DNA from 4 places in the Sphingomonas sp. genome. Region 1 is predicted to be linked to each of the others. Evidence: predicted binding sites of a transcription regulator. Region 1 holds the regulator's gene; each other region holds the start of a gene.

What was found. Region 1 encodes LexA, which represses DNA repair genes until DNA is damaged. Its sites were predicted from a motif close to GTTCCNCNCTTGTTCT; they were not measured.
Region 2: a site for LexA is predicted at 2,140-2,155, ahead of KF730_RS15170 (protein ImuA). Genes of this name have one in related genera too.
Region 3: a site for LexA is predicted at 1,921-1,936, ahead of recA (recombinase RecA). Genes of this name have one in related genera too.
Region 4: a site for LexA is predicted at 2,167-2,182, ahead of radA (DNA repair protein RadA). Genes of this name have one in related genera too.

What each region holds. Positions count from the first base shown of each region.
Region 1 is NZ_JAHBZI010000001.1:1,983,400-1,986,836, forward strand. It holds gene KF730_RS10000 (hotdog domain-containing protein) at 1-50, shown strand, start outside; gene glp (gephyrin-like molybdotransferase Glp) at 111-1,298, shown strand; gene lexA (transcriptional repressor LexA) at 1,356-2,039, shown strand; gene KF730_RS10015 (EF-hand domain-containing protein) at 2,068-2,706, opposite strand; gene bla (subclass B3 metallo-beta-lactamase) at 2,767-3,437, opposite strand, start outside.
Region 2 is NZ_JAHBZI010000002.1:593,843-597,279, reverse strand. It holds gene KF730_RS15185 (error-prone DNA polymerase) at 1-20, opposite strand, end outside; gene KF730_RS15180 (DUF6504 family protein) at 20-367, opposite strand; gene KF730_RS15175 (hypothetical protein) at 364-1,425, opposite strand; gene KF730_RS15170 (protein ImuA) at 1,343-2,119, opposite strand; gene KF730_RS15165 (hypothetical protein) at 2,241-3,437, opposite strand, start outside.
Region 3 is NZ_JAHBZI010000001.1:1,551,540-1,554,976, forward strand. It holds gene KF730_RS07775 (response regulator) at 1-40, shown strand, start outside; gene KF730_RS07780 (response regulator) at 81-425, shown strand; gene KF730_RS07785 (hypothetical protein) at 430-1,143, opposite strand; gene KF730_RS07790 (MOSC N-terminal beta barrel domain-containing protein) at 1,150-1,860, opposite strand; gene recA (recombinase RecA) at 1,995-3,098, shown strand; gene KF730_RS07800 (alpha/beta hydrolase-fold protein) at 3,350-3,437, opposite strand, start outside.
Region 4 is NZ_JAHBZI010000001.1:2,285,835-2,289,271, forward strand. It holds gene KF730_RS11515 (CvpA family protein) at 1-97, opposite strand, end outside; gene KF730_RS11520 (lipocalin family protein) at 155-712, opposite strand; gene radA (DNA repair protein RadA) at 782-2,149, opposite strand; gene KF730_RS11530 (glycosyltransferase family 1 protein) at 2,252-3,403, shown strand.

The DNA.
Region 1 (3,437 bases):
GCGTGGACGCGAATGGGCGGGCGCTGATGTTTGGCGGCGGGGACCGTTGAGCGGATGATGCATATTACCGCCCCTTCCCCCCGGCCCCGCGCTCCCCTACTCCTCACGCGATGCCCGCTCCCCTGCTCCCCGTCGCCGAGGCCCAGTCCCGCCTCCTCGCGCTCGCCACCCCGCTCGCCATCAAGCAAGTCCCCCTCGCCGACGCCGCCCATCGCTATGCCGCCGCCGGCATCGTAGCCCTGCGCACGCAGCCCGCCGCCGATCTCTCGGCGATGGACGGCTATGCGATCCGCTTCGCCGACCTGCCCGGCCCGTGGCAGGTCATCGGCGAAAGCGCCGCCGGCCGCGGCTTTGCCGGCGAAGTCGCCGCATCCCAGGCCGTCCGCATCTTCACCGGCGCGCCGCTGCCCGTCGGCACGGACACTGTCCTTGTCCAGGAAGAAGCCGCCCGCGACGGCCCGCGCCTGACGCTCGCCGGCGCGGGCCCGTCCACGCCCGGCCGCAATGTCCGCCGCAAGGGACTCGATTTCGCCGAGAGCGAGACGCTGATCCGCGCCGGCCAGCGCATCACGCCCGCCGCGCTCGCCCTCGCCGCTATCGCCGGTCACGCAACGCTCCCCGTTCGCGGCAAGGTCCGCGTCGCCATCGCCGCCACCGGCGACGAGCTTGTCGCGCCCGGCACGCCGCTCGCCGCGGACCAGATCCCCGAGACCAACCGGCTGATGCTCACGGCGCAACTCGCCGATCTGCCGGTCGAGATCATCGATCTCGGCATTCTGTCCGATGATCTGGATGCCCTCACCGCCGCCTTCCGCGCGGTCGATGCCGATCTCCTCGTCACCAGCGGCGGCGCCTCGGTCGGCGATCACGATCTCGTCCGCCCCGCGCTCGAAGCCGCCGGCGGCTCGATCGACTTCTGGCGGATCGCCCTGCGCCCCGGCAAGCCGATGCTGGCCGGCCGCCTCGGGCGTGCGTTCGTCCTCGGCCTGCCCGGCAATCCGGTCTCGGCCTTCATCACCACCATGCTGTTCGTCCGCCCGCTCGTCGCGCGCCTCGCGGGCGCCGCCGATCCGCTGCCGCGGACCCGCATCGTCCCGCTCGGCGAAGCGCTCGCCGCCAACGAGGCCCGCACCGATTATCTACGCGCCGAAATCCGCGATGGCCGCGCTTTCGCCTCGACGATCCAGGATTCGTCGATGCTGCGGACCCTCGCCCGCGCCGACTGCCTGATCCTCCGTCCGCCGCATGCCCCGGCCGCCAAAATCGGCGACTCGGCGGAAATCCTACAGATCGCTTGACAGCGCCGCGGAACATTGCATAAACGTTCCTCGTCTGTTCCAGACGGGAGAATTTGGATGCTCACGCGCAAGCAGCACGAGCTGATCTGCTTCATTGCCGACCGCCTCAACGACACCGGCGTGTCGCCCTCGTTCGAGGAGATGAAGGAGGCGCTCGATCTCAAATCCAAGTCGGGCGTGCACCGGCTGATCTCGGCATTGGAGGAGCGCGAATTCATCCGCCGCCTCCCCAACCGCGCCCGCGCGCTTGAAGTGTTGAAGGTGCCGGAGCGCGGTGCTGCGCCAAAGTCCGCGGCAGCTTCGCCAACCTCCGCATCAACGACTATTTCGTCCTCGGCGCCCTTGCCCGCGCCCGCCAACGACGTCATCGAAATCCCCCTCCACGGCCGCATCGCCGCCGGCACCCCGATCGAGGCGCTGGAGGGCGCGTCGATGCTCCCGGTGCCCGCCGCCCTGCTTGGCTCGGGGGAGCACTATGCCCTTGAAGTTGCCGGAGATTCCATGGTCGAGGCCGGCATTCTCGATGGCGATTACGCGCTTATCCGCCGCACCGAAACCGCGCGCGATGGTGAGATCGTCGTCGCCCTGATCGACGATGCTGAAGCGACGCTGAAGTATTTCCGCAAGGAGGGCGCGATGATCCGCCTCGACCCCGCCAACCGCGACTATAACCCCCAGCGCTACCGCCCCGATCAGGTGCGCGTGCAGGGAAAGCTCGCCGGGCTGCTGCGGCGTTATTGAGATTGCGGGCAGCGGGCGTCCGCTGCCCTTAGTCGATAAATTCGGTGAAGCTGACCCGGCGGTCGCCGTTGCTGTCGAGATCGTGGAAAGTCGCCCGGTCGGGCGGCGTTCCGATGAACGTCATCCGCAGCGGCGCGGCATATTCCCCGGCATCGAGCAAACCGTCACCGTCCTCGTCCAACGCATCGAACCCGCGCCGCAAGGACGCGATGGCGTGCGCCGCGAACTCCTTCCGCGTCACCAGCCCGTCGCCGTCACGGTCGAGTACCGCAAAAGCGGGCACCTCGCGGCAGATCGCGAAGGAACGCGGACCGTTGCCCAGCCAGCCGCGCTTGAGCGGCAGCGCTAGCGCGACCGGACAACGCGTTTCCCCGCCCGGGACCTCGGCCTGGGTCACCACGCCATCGCCATTGCGGTCCAGTTCGTCGAAACCCGCGCCATAATCGGGCCGCGCGGCGACCGGGCTCATCACTACCGCCAATGCGAGCAAGGCGATAACCGCCAGCGGCCCCGCTATACCGTGCCGCGCTCGGCCATGCCCCTCGACAAATCGCCGGATCGCGTCGCTCATCGTCACGCCATCGGCCCGGCAGCGCTCGGCGAAAGCCGTTTTCGCCGCGAACGGCAGCCGCACTTCGATCGTCTCGCTCTTCTTGGAACTGGTCATGCCCGCAATCAGCCACGCCTCGCGCCGCGCGCAAAGCAAAACCTTGTCCGGACAGGATTATCAGCGCTTCTGCGCCGCCAGCTCCTTCTCGAATCCGGCCTCCGCCGCCTTCGCCCGCCGCCGCAGCTCACCCGGATCGACAAAGGCGTTTTTATCCCCCGCCACCAGCCGTTTGCGCTTCGCTTCCATGTCGAAGCCGGTCGGGTGAAAGTTCAGGAACACATCCGCCTTGATCGCCTTCAACTTGGCGAAGGTCGCACGGAAATCGCTGACCGCCGCGTCATACCCCTTGCCCTTCACCAGCGGCTGATCGGCCACGGTGATGCTGCATGCGAAGATTATGTCGTGCCCACCCGCCCGCATCGTCCAGCTCGTGCAGCCCTTGGTGTGCCCCGGCGTCAGATGCGTGGTCAGCGTCGTCCCGCCCAGCGTGATCGCCTCGCCATCGCTGAGCAGCGCATCGACCCGCACCTTGGGGAACGGGCCGAGATCGGACCGATAATCGACGCTTCCCGCCTCCAGCGCCGGCATGTCTGCCGCGCTCGCCAGCAGCCGCGCGCCGGTCAGCCGCTTTAGCTCGGCCAGCCCGCCGCTATGATCCCAATGCGCGTGGTTGATCAGCAGGATCTTCACGTCGTCGAGCCTGAAGCCGAGCCTGGCGATGTTCGCCACGATCTGCGGAACGCTCTCCTCCATCGCGCCGTCGATCAGGATATGCCCCTCGGGCGTCG
Region 2 (3,437 bases), on a different contig from region 1:
AGCTCGACGTAGGTCGCCATCAGCCGAAAAAGCCGTGGAGATACCAGCTGAGATCCCCGGTCTCCGGCACGACGCCGTCGCCGCGGCGGAACAGCCAGAAGCGCTGTCCGCCTTCCACCTCGACCCGAAAATAGTCGCGCACCGCCCAGAGTTCGCGGTCGGTTCGCCACCATTCGCCATGGATGCGCTCGGGCCCGTCGCCGGCAATCACCCGATAGGACTTGCCGCGCCAGTTGAAGCGGCGCGGCGCGTGGTCGGGCAGAAGCGCGACCACATGCGACAGCAGCTCGGGACGCGGCAGCATCCGCACCGGCCGCTTCCAGGCAGGCCAGCCCTCCGGCTCGGCCAAGGCGCCCAGCCGCCTCACCGCGCGCTCGGGCACGTCGCTCTGCTCGAGCCCGATCCGAAAAACCGCTTCCTCCCCGGCGCGCCCGGCGAGCTGGTCGATCGCGGGCGCGAGGTCCGGCGGCGCATCGCCAGCCGCTTGGCGAGCGGCCCCCGCGGCATCGGATAGAGATCACCGACGCGCTCGAGCCCGAACCGCGCGGCGGCGGCCAGCGCCGGGGGATCGAGGCGAAGCGCGGCGATCGGCGCCGCGGCGAGCGCCGCCGCCTCGCCGCCCGGCGGCAAGCGGGTGACAGCTTCCCCGCCAAAGCGGGCCAGCGCGTGCGCAGCACCCGGCGTGCCGGCGACCCCCAGGCGTCCGGTAAAGCCGATCCGCGCGAGAAAGCGCAGCACGCGGACACAGAAGCGCGCTTCGCCGCCGTGCAGATGACTCGTGCCGGTCAGGTCTAGCCAGATCCCGTCGATGCCCGAGGGAGCGGCGACCGGCGTCCAGTGCGCGACGGCGTGCAAGGCCAGCCGGTCGAGCCAGGCCTGGTCGCCGGCGGCATCGGCGTCGCGCATATCGAGATCGCCGACCAGCGCGCGGGCATGCGCCGCCGCCATGCCGGGCACGAGGTCGAGCGCAAGTGCAGCGGGACAAGCGGCAGTCACCACCTCGCGCTGGCCGATGCGCTCGATCAGCACGGTCGGGCGCCCCCAGGGCAAAGCGCCAGGCGCGGCCGCCGGCATCGGCGGGCGCGCCTGACCCCGCTCGCCTTCATCGGACGGCATCGCCCGGAACGGGTGCTCGACCGGCTCGGATCGCCGCCCGAGCAGCCGCATGGGCGGCTGCTGGTGCGCGGGCAGTGCCGCGATCCGCTCCACTTCCGCTTCCCGGCCAAGCCCGCCCTGCGCCCAGCGCGCGCCGGGGCGCCAGCCCCCGCCGCGCGGGACCGAGCAGGCGCCCGGATCGTCGTCGATGCTCGGCGGCAGGATCGGCGCGGGCGACCAGGGCCGCTCAGGCGGCGCGGCGGTCCGCTCCAGCCGCCGCAGCCGCTCGATCGCGAGCTGGGGCAGGTAGAGCGAGGCGACCCTTGCCATCGCAGGCCTCGACTATGAGAGAAAAGGGATTGCCGCCACGCTGACGGACAAGATCGACCGACCAGCAGGAGCGCCCGACGCCGGCATGCGGCAATGGCACCGACGGTGCGCAGCCGATCCGCCACCGCGTGCAGGCAGCCGACGGAATTTCGAGCGGATCGCGTGCGGCCCGCGCCCAGCGCCGCAGCAACAGCATCGGCGTGCGTCCGTCGGCGGCGGCCAGCTGGAGCCGCCTTGTGGCGGTCTGATCGGCGGCCTTCACTTCCGCCACCACCGCCGCGAAGCTGCCGTCGCGCAGACAGTCCTCGGCAAGCGCGAGCGCCATGACCTCGTCCCGGCCTTCGCAGTAGAGCAATTTTCCCGGCGGCAGCCCGGCCTGTTCGAGCCCGGGCGCATAGAGATCGAACCGGGTCAGCGCCCAGGCGACACTCGCATTGGGCTCGGCCGCGAAGCGCGCTGCGGCCCCGGCGGTGAACAGAGTCGCGGCGGCATCATCACCCAGCGTCGGCGAGGCTGCGCTGATCTCGTGCAGGCCGCCGCCGTCAAGGCCGCCGCCACCCAGCCGTGTGTCGATCGTCTCGATCCCGAACGGCAGCAGCGGCGCACCGCTCGCCACCGGCAGGGCGATACGCGCCTTCAGCTCGGCGAGCAGGCGTGCGCGTTCAGTCTCGGCAAAGGCGGCATCGGTCAGCATAAGGGAATAACGACTCGTTCGTTCCCATTATGTTCCGGTGAGTCGGCCGATCCGTCAAGCGCCAATCATCGCTTGCGCTTTTGCGCAGGCTGCTTGCCCTCGGCCTGAGGTACCGGAGCAGTTACATGAACAGGCGATACGGATAGACGTTTCGCGGCAGGTCGGAGACGTTCGCAATCGTACGCGCCAGCTTTTGCGAATAGCGGATGCTGACCGGTACCGGGTCGTAAAGCGCGTCGTTGTTCCAATCCATCTTAGTGAGCGCCAACGCTTCATGGGCGGTCAGCTCAAGCGGCCCGCTACCGGCGTGGCGGATCAGCTGCAGCGGCCTGGGGATGCTCTTCTTGCCCTGATAGTAATCGCCCTTGGTCGAAACCTCGGGAGCATTGCCCGCCACCCACACCAAGGCGGAGTTGCCTGTGCGGACCACCATCGTACCGCGCGGGACGGGGAAGCCCGACGGCCGCGACGGCGGCTTTTCCACGCCTGACTTGATCAGCCAGACGCCCCGCCAGCACGATGCCGAACTCACCTCGACGCACTCTATTTCCGGAACGCCGGAGAGCGCGTCGAACGCGCCCTCAATTTCGCTCTCCTTGAAAGCCGTCGTCTTGTGAATGACCATGCGCTTCGGCAGGTTGCCGCCGTTTCGCCCCTGATAGAGCTCCAGACTGCGCGCGAGCACCGCGCGCATGTCGTCGCGGCTGAGAAAGGGATTCCTGCGGGCTTCGGCGACATCGGCCACCGGGTCCCGCGCCTCGAACGCAACGAACTGCATGCCGCCGCCGTCCATGTCGAAAACCTGCGAGCAACAGGTGACGTAATGCGCGTCCTGCTGATCGCCGCGCAGCGCATAGGCCAACCCGATATAGGCGGTGTCGGTCGGCACACCCTTCAGCGGTGCCAGCTTCCATGGCGTCCCTGCAGCTTTCACATACAATGCCGTCGACAGGCGCCACGCAAGCGACGCCTTGTAGCTGAAGGTGAAGACACGGTCGTTCAGGACCTGGGTCGGGATATTATATTTGGCGCCAAGAGCTTTCAGCACGTCATGGGCGTCGAAGAATTTTCCGCGTGTCGCGGTATCCCAATTGTCGGGAAAATGGACGAGCACCACATCGAATTCATTGCGCACCGCGTCGAGGCGCCGAAGCGCGGCATCCATGGCGAAGTAAAGGCGGTTCTGCGCGTCGCCATCGCCCGGTAGCTGGTCGAGGCGGTCGGGCCATTTGATGTGCGCACTTGCGGGCGCGGCCTCGAGCGCCACGCGGAACAAGCGCTCGAAGCCGGGATACTCCGGCACATATTCCGATCGGTC
Region 3 (3,437 bases), 430 kb from region 1:
ACTTGCTGAGGCCACCCGCGACGTTCTCGTAGCGAAATAAGCGCTTGGCGTAACGAATCTTATCTGCAATTGGGCGAAACATGCCCGGCAAGAATATCCTCATCGTCGAGGACGAACCTCTGATCGCGATGATGCTCGAGGACTTCCTCGACGCTCTCGACCATCGGGTCGCAGGCACCGCCGACACCGTCGCCGCCGCGCTCGATCTTGTTGGCGAATGCGACGCGGCGATCCTCGATGTGAATCTGCGCGGCGGCGAGACCAGCTGGCCGATCGCCGACAAGCTCGCCGAAGCCGGCATCCCCTTCGTCATCGCCACCGGCGGAGGCGGGGACAGCATCGCCGAAGCGCATCGCCACCGCCCGGTGCTCTCCAAGCCGTTCACGATGGACGCGGTCGAGAAGGTGCTCAACGCGCTCGGCTAGCGCGCTATTGCCACTGCGCCAGCAGGTCCTTCAGCGTCTGATTCTGCGGGTCCAGCTTCACCGCGGCTTCCAGCGTCGCTCGTCCGCCCGCCTTGTTGCCGGTCAGCGTCTGGGCGATCGCCTTGCCGCCCATCATGCTCGCTCGCGCCTTGGGGCTGATATCGGTGTCGCCGCTCAGATAGGTATCGGCGAAGGAGATGATCGGCGCGTAATTTTTCTGCTGCATCAGCGTCGCGACGTATTCGCTCGACAGATCATGATCGCCGGGTGCGATCAATAGCCCCTTGGTATAGGCGGCCAGCGCCTTGTCGAAATTCTGGCTCTCGTAATTCAGCCAGCCGACCGCATAGGCGAGCGCATTAAGATCGAGCAGCTTGAAGGTGAATTTGGTGCCCGCCGGATATCCGGGAACTGTTTTGCCCGCTCCAGTCAGCTCGGTGAAGCGCAGATATTGGAGATAGTCGAACACCGCTACTTCCGCGCCGCACCGCGCCGGCTGCGGCATCGTTGCGGGGATGGCAGCAAAATACGCCTCGAGCTTGGGCAGGTATTTCCGCGCACCGGCGATATCCCGCGCCTTCATCAGTTCAAAGGCAGCCTTGAGATCCGGTTCGAAGGCAGCGGTGCGCGCCTCGAGCGTGGTACAGGCATCGGCGGCATGGGCAGCGGGCGCCGCCAGCAGCATGGCTGCAACCAAAGTGAATAGGCGCATCTTCAATCCCCCCTAATCGATCAAGCGTACCACATCCCCGATCCGCACAAATCCCTTCTTCGCCGGCGCGGCATAGGTGCCGTAATTATTGCCGAACTGCTGGGCGACCGTCCGCAGCACCTTGGGCTCGCGCACTGCCGTATCCGGATGGATCGTCACCATCGCGCAGCGCTGGATTCCCTCGGTTATCAGTAGCTCCGCACCATCCTCGCCGAACGCGATCCGCTTGCCCGCCCATTCCATCTGCGAATGATCGCTCTCGATGACGATATTCGCGCGGAACCGTCGCATATCCAGCGCCGAACCATGCGCGGTCTCGACCCAGTGATGCGCGGCGGTGGTCACCACCGATACCGGCATCGAATCGAAGCAACCGATCGCCAGCTGGATCAGCCCGATCGGCGCACCCGCCGCCGCCGCCAGCCGCTCCAGCAATTCGGGATCGTCGACAGTGCCGTGCCAGCCATCGGGCGCGGTGACTTCGACCTTCGCCGTCTTCGGCGCCTGCGGATCGGCAAAGCGCGCCGCATGCAGCACCATTTCCGACACGTCCCGCCCGGTCAGCCATGGAAAGCGCGAGCCGCTGTCGCGGAAGAAGAACGCATATTGCCGGTCGCCCTCCACGCCCTGCCAATCGATCTCGGCAGTCTCCAGCGGCTCGCCGGCCATCGACTTGACCGGAAAGCGGTTGAGCGCAGCGACCGTGCCAATGATTTCCCCCATGGCCGCTGGCTAGCGTGGGGGATGGGGAGGGGCAATTGCACGCTCGCGAAATTATTTTTTGTTCCGCTCTTGTTCTATGAGAACAAACACGATACGAAGCCGTCAACAGCAACGATTACGGTAGACATCTTCAAGTGGCGAGGGCATCGAAAATGGCAGCATCCCTGAAGGTCATCGACAATAATATGGCTCCCAGCACCGAAAAGCAGAAGGCGCTTGAAGCCGCCCTCGCTCAGATCGATCGCGCGTTCGGCAAGGGCAGCGCGATGCGTCTCGGCTCGAAGGAGGCGATGCAGGTCGAGGCTATCTCGACCGGGTCGCTCGGCCTCGACATCGCCCTTGGCGTCGGCGGCCTGCCGCGCGGCCGCGTCATCGAGATTTACGGCCCCGAAAGCTCGGGCAAGACCACGCTGGCGCTGCACACCATTGCCGAAGCGCAGAAGACCGGCGGCGTCGCCGCCTTCGTCGATGCCGAGCATGCGCTCGATCCGGTCTATGCCAAGAAGCTTGGCGTCAACATCGATGAGCTGATCGTCTCGCAGCCTGATACCGGCGAGCAGGCGCTTGAAATCGTCGATACGCTGGTTCGCTCCAACGCCATCGACGTGCTGGTGGTCGATTCGGTCGCCGCGCTGGTGCCGCGCGCTGAAATCGAAGGCGAGATGGGCGACAGCCATGTCGGTCTTCAGGCCCGCCTGATGTCGCAGAGCCTGCGCAAGCTCACCGGCTCGATCGCCCGCTCGCGCTGCATGGTGATCTTCATCAATCAGCTGCGCATGAAGATCGGCGTGATGTACGGCAATCCCGAGACCACGACCGGCGGCAATGCGCTCAAATTCTACGCTTCGGTCCGTCTCGACATCCGCCGCACCGGCCAGATCAAGGATCGCGACGATATCATCGGCAACACCACCCGCGTGAAGGTCGTCAAGAACAAGGTTGCGCCGCCGTTCAAGCAGGTCGAGTTCGACATCATGTATGGCGAAGGCGTCTCGAAGATCGGCGAGATCCTCGATCTTGGCGTCAAGGCCGGGCTGGTCGAGAAATCGGGCGCATGGTTCAGCTATGATAGCGTCCGCATCGGCCAGGGCCGCGAGAACTCCAAGACCTTCCTCAAGGAAAATCCGGAGATCTGCGCCCGCCTCGAAAAGGCCATCCGCACGCGCACCGAAAAGGTCGCCGAGGAGATGATGACCGGCCCCGAACCCGATGCCGAGGGCAGCGAGGACGATCTCTGAGGTTCAATGAACAAGGCCGCGACGGTGCTTGCCCGCACCGGACCAGCGGTCACGGGGTGGCCGGTTTGGCTGGAGGTGAAATGCCCTTGGGCGTTTCTCGATCGTGCGAGGCATGATCGACCCGGCGGAAACGGCCAATTTCCCATCGGAGACCCGGCGCATTGCCCTGCGTCGGGTCTTTCCGTTTGTGTCGCGGCTGCGCAGCTTTGTGTCACGAAACGCGGGAAAAGTGTGAAGCCAAGCGCGGATCGTCACGGTTTCGGCGGGCCGGCGGCCAGATGCTGATGGTAGAGCCGCAATCCGCGAAACAGCGCGCCGGGCACGGTGGTGACATGGGTG
Region 4 (3,437 bases), 300 kb from region 1:
GCGCCAGCACCTCGGTGACGAATCCGCGCAGGAAGCCGAGCACCGCCGCCCCGCCGATCGCGAGCAGCACGATGATGTCCAGTCCGGTAAGCGTCATGGCGAAAGGCCCTCCCGCGGCCCTGATACGTTGGCATGCGCGCGAGCGGAAGCCGGGTCAGCCGTGCCGCGTGACCCGCAATGCCCAGCGGTCATAGCCGAGTTCCTCGACGCGCTTCATGATCGCCTCGGCATTGGCCGGATGCGCCTCGCGCGCCAGCACCCACAGATAGCGCCCGCCCGGCTCGCCGACGATCGACCAGTCATAGTCGTCGCCATGATCGAGCACCCAGTAATCGCCGGTGTAGAAGGGCCCGAAGAACGAGACCTTGAGCTTGGCGCCGGTAACCTCGTCGGCGACGATTGCCTTGCCTTCGACGAAGCTGCGTTCCCCCTTGGGTCCGCCCTGGCAACCGCTATTGGTGATCGCGATCTTGCCGCCGGGCGCAAGCGCATATTCGGCGGTGACCGCGTCGAGCCCCTTCTCGAACCGGTTCTCGTGCCGCGCCAGCTCGTACCATTTGCCCAGATAGAGATTCAGATCGACCGTCTTGGCCGGCTCGGGCACCTCCGGATTGATCACCGGCGGCCGCGTCGCCTGGCGATAGGCGAAGGCTCCGCCGATGGCGGCAACGGTGACGCCACCAAGTATCTTGAGAACGGTCGATTGCTTCATGCTGGCATGATGCGATGGCGGGCGGGGAATTGGTAGTCCCAAAACCCTCTCCCTCCAGGGGAGAGGGACTTAACGCCCCAGCAAATGATCGACGAACGCCGCGAGGTTCTTGAACCCCGACAGCACCAGCCCGCCCTTGTCGGCCTGCGCGGCCGGAGCCAGCGCCCTGGCGAAGCCGAGCTTGCCCGCCTCGCGGCAGCGCAGCGCGCCATGTGCGACCGGGCGAACCTCGCCCGAAAGCGCTATCTCGCCGAACGCCACCGCGTCCGCCGCCAGCGGGCGCTCGGCCAGCGCCGATACCAGCGCCGCCGCCACCGCCAGATCGGCGGCGGGATCCTGCACGCGATATCCGCCGGCGATGTTCAAATAGACTTCACAGGTCGAGAAGCTCAGCCCGCACCGCGCCTCCAGCACCGCGAGGATCATCGACAGCCGCGAGGAATCCCAGCCGACCACCGCCCGCCGCGGCGTCGCCCCGCTCGCCAGCCGCACCACCAGCGCCTGCACCTCGACCAGCACCGGCCGCGTCCCCTCCAGCGCCGGGAACACGATCGTGCCGGTGACGCTCTCGTCGCGCTGGGTCAGGAACAGCGACGAGGGATTGGCGACCTCGCTCAGCCCCTCGCTCTCCATCGCGAACACCCCGATCTCGTCAGTGCCGCCGAAGCGATTCTTGACCGCGCGGAGGATACGATACTGGTGGCTGCGCTCGCCTTCGAACGCCAGCACGGTATCGACCATATGCTCTAGCACGCGCGGGCCGGCGATACTGCCATCTTTGGTGACATGACCTACCAGCACCACCGCCGTGCCCTGTTCCTTGGCGAAGCGGATCAACTCGCCCGCGCTCGCCCGCACTTGGCTCACCGTCCCCGGCGCGCCCTCGATCAGGTCGCTGTGCATCGTCTGGATCGAATCGATCACCAGCAAGGCAGGGGCGGGGCCCTCCCCCATCGTCGTCAGGATATCGCGCACCGAAGTCGCGGCGGCGAGCATCACCGGCGCCTTGCCGAGCCCCAGTCGCCGCGCGCGCAGCCGCACCTGATCCGCCGCTTCCTCGCCCGAGACATAGGCGACGCGTAGTCCGCGCTCGGCGATCTTCGCCGCCGCCTGCAGCAGCAGGGTCGATTTGCCGATCCCCGGATCGCCTCCGATCAGTGTCGCGCTGCCCTCGACGAACCCGCCACCCAGCGCCCGATCGAGTTCCGCGATCCCCGTCGCCATCCGATCGGGCAGCGCGATGTCGGTATTGAGCCCGGTCAGCTGGATCGCACGCCCGCCCGACTGGAGATTATGCTTGGCCTGGAACGGCGTGACGTTGCCCCCGGCTTCCTCGACCAGCGTATTCCAGTCGCCGCAATCGCCGCACTGGCCCTGCCATTGCGCGGTGACCGAGCCGCATGCCTGACACACATATCGTTTGCGGAGCTTCGCCATGTCCCGCGTGTAGCGCGGGAACAATTCAAGAACAAGTCTCGTCCTCCCGATACCGGGGGGATCGAGTTGCCCGTATCCCTGCCCCCCGCTATGCCCGCTGCAATGAAACCGTCGGACATCCGCGTCGCCCTGTTCAGCGGCAATTATAATTACGTCCGCGACGGTGCGAACCAGTCGCTCAACAAGCTTGTCGGCCATCTGCTCAGCCGCGGCGTCAACGTCCGCGTCTATTCGCCGACGGTGGAGAAGCCGGCCTTCGAGCCGACCGGCGATCTCGTCAGCATCCCCAGCTGGCCGCTGCCCGGCGAGCGTGGCGAATTCCGCTTCGCCACCCACCTCCCCAAATCGGTGCACGATGATCTTGCCGCGTTCAGGCCGAACGTGATCCACGTCTCGGCGCCTGAATTCATCGGCCATGCCGCGATCCGCTATGCGCGCAAGCACGGCCTGCCGGTGGTCGCATCGATGCATACCCGCTTCGAGACCTATCCGCGCTATTACAAGCTCGGCTTCCTCGAGCCGTTGGTCATCCATCTGCTGACGCGCTTCTACAACAAGGTTGATGCCGTGGTAGTGCCGGCACAGTCCTCTATTGACCTTCTGCGCGAATGGGGCGTGACGACGCCGATTGGCATCTGGGCGCGCGGCGTCGATCACGATACATTCTCGCCCAAGCGTCGCGATCTCGCCTGGCGCCGCTCGCTCGGCATCGCCGACGATGAGTTCGCCGTCGGATTCCTCGGCCGGCTGGTCAAGGAAAAGGGGCTTGATATCTTCTCCGAAGTCTGCCGGCGGCTGACCGCGCAGGGCGTGCCGCACCGGGTGCTGGTGGTCGGTGAGGGCCCGGCGCGCGAATGGTTCGGCGAGCTCGTCCCCGAAGCCGCATTCGCCGGTTTCCAGCGCGGCAATGATCTCGGCCGCGCCGTTGCCAGCATGGACGTACTGTTCAACCCTTCGGTCACCGAAAGCTTCGGCAACGTTACGCTGGAAGCGATGGCCGCCGGCGTTCCCGTCGTCGCGGCCCGCGCCACCGGAGCGGTGGACCTGATCGACGAGGGCGAGACCGGCTTCCTCGTCCCGCCACGCGACGTCCAGGCCTATGCCGACAGGATCGCGATGCTGGCACGGGATTCGACGCTGTACCGTGCGCAATCGGATGCCGGCCACGCCAAGGCCGATGGCTATGTGTGGGACGCGATCAACGAGAAGGTGATCGACACCTATTTCGAGGTACTGGAACGTCACGCGAAATAGCCGATCGTCGGTGCGGGTGCCGGTTTTGCTGTCC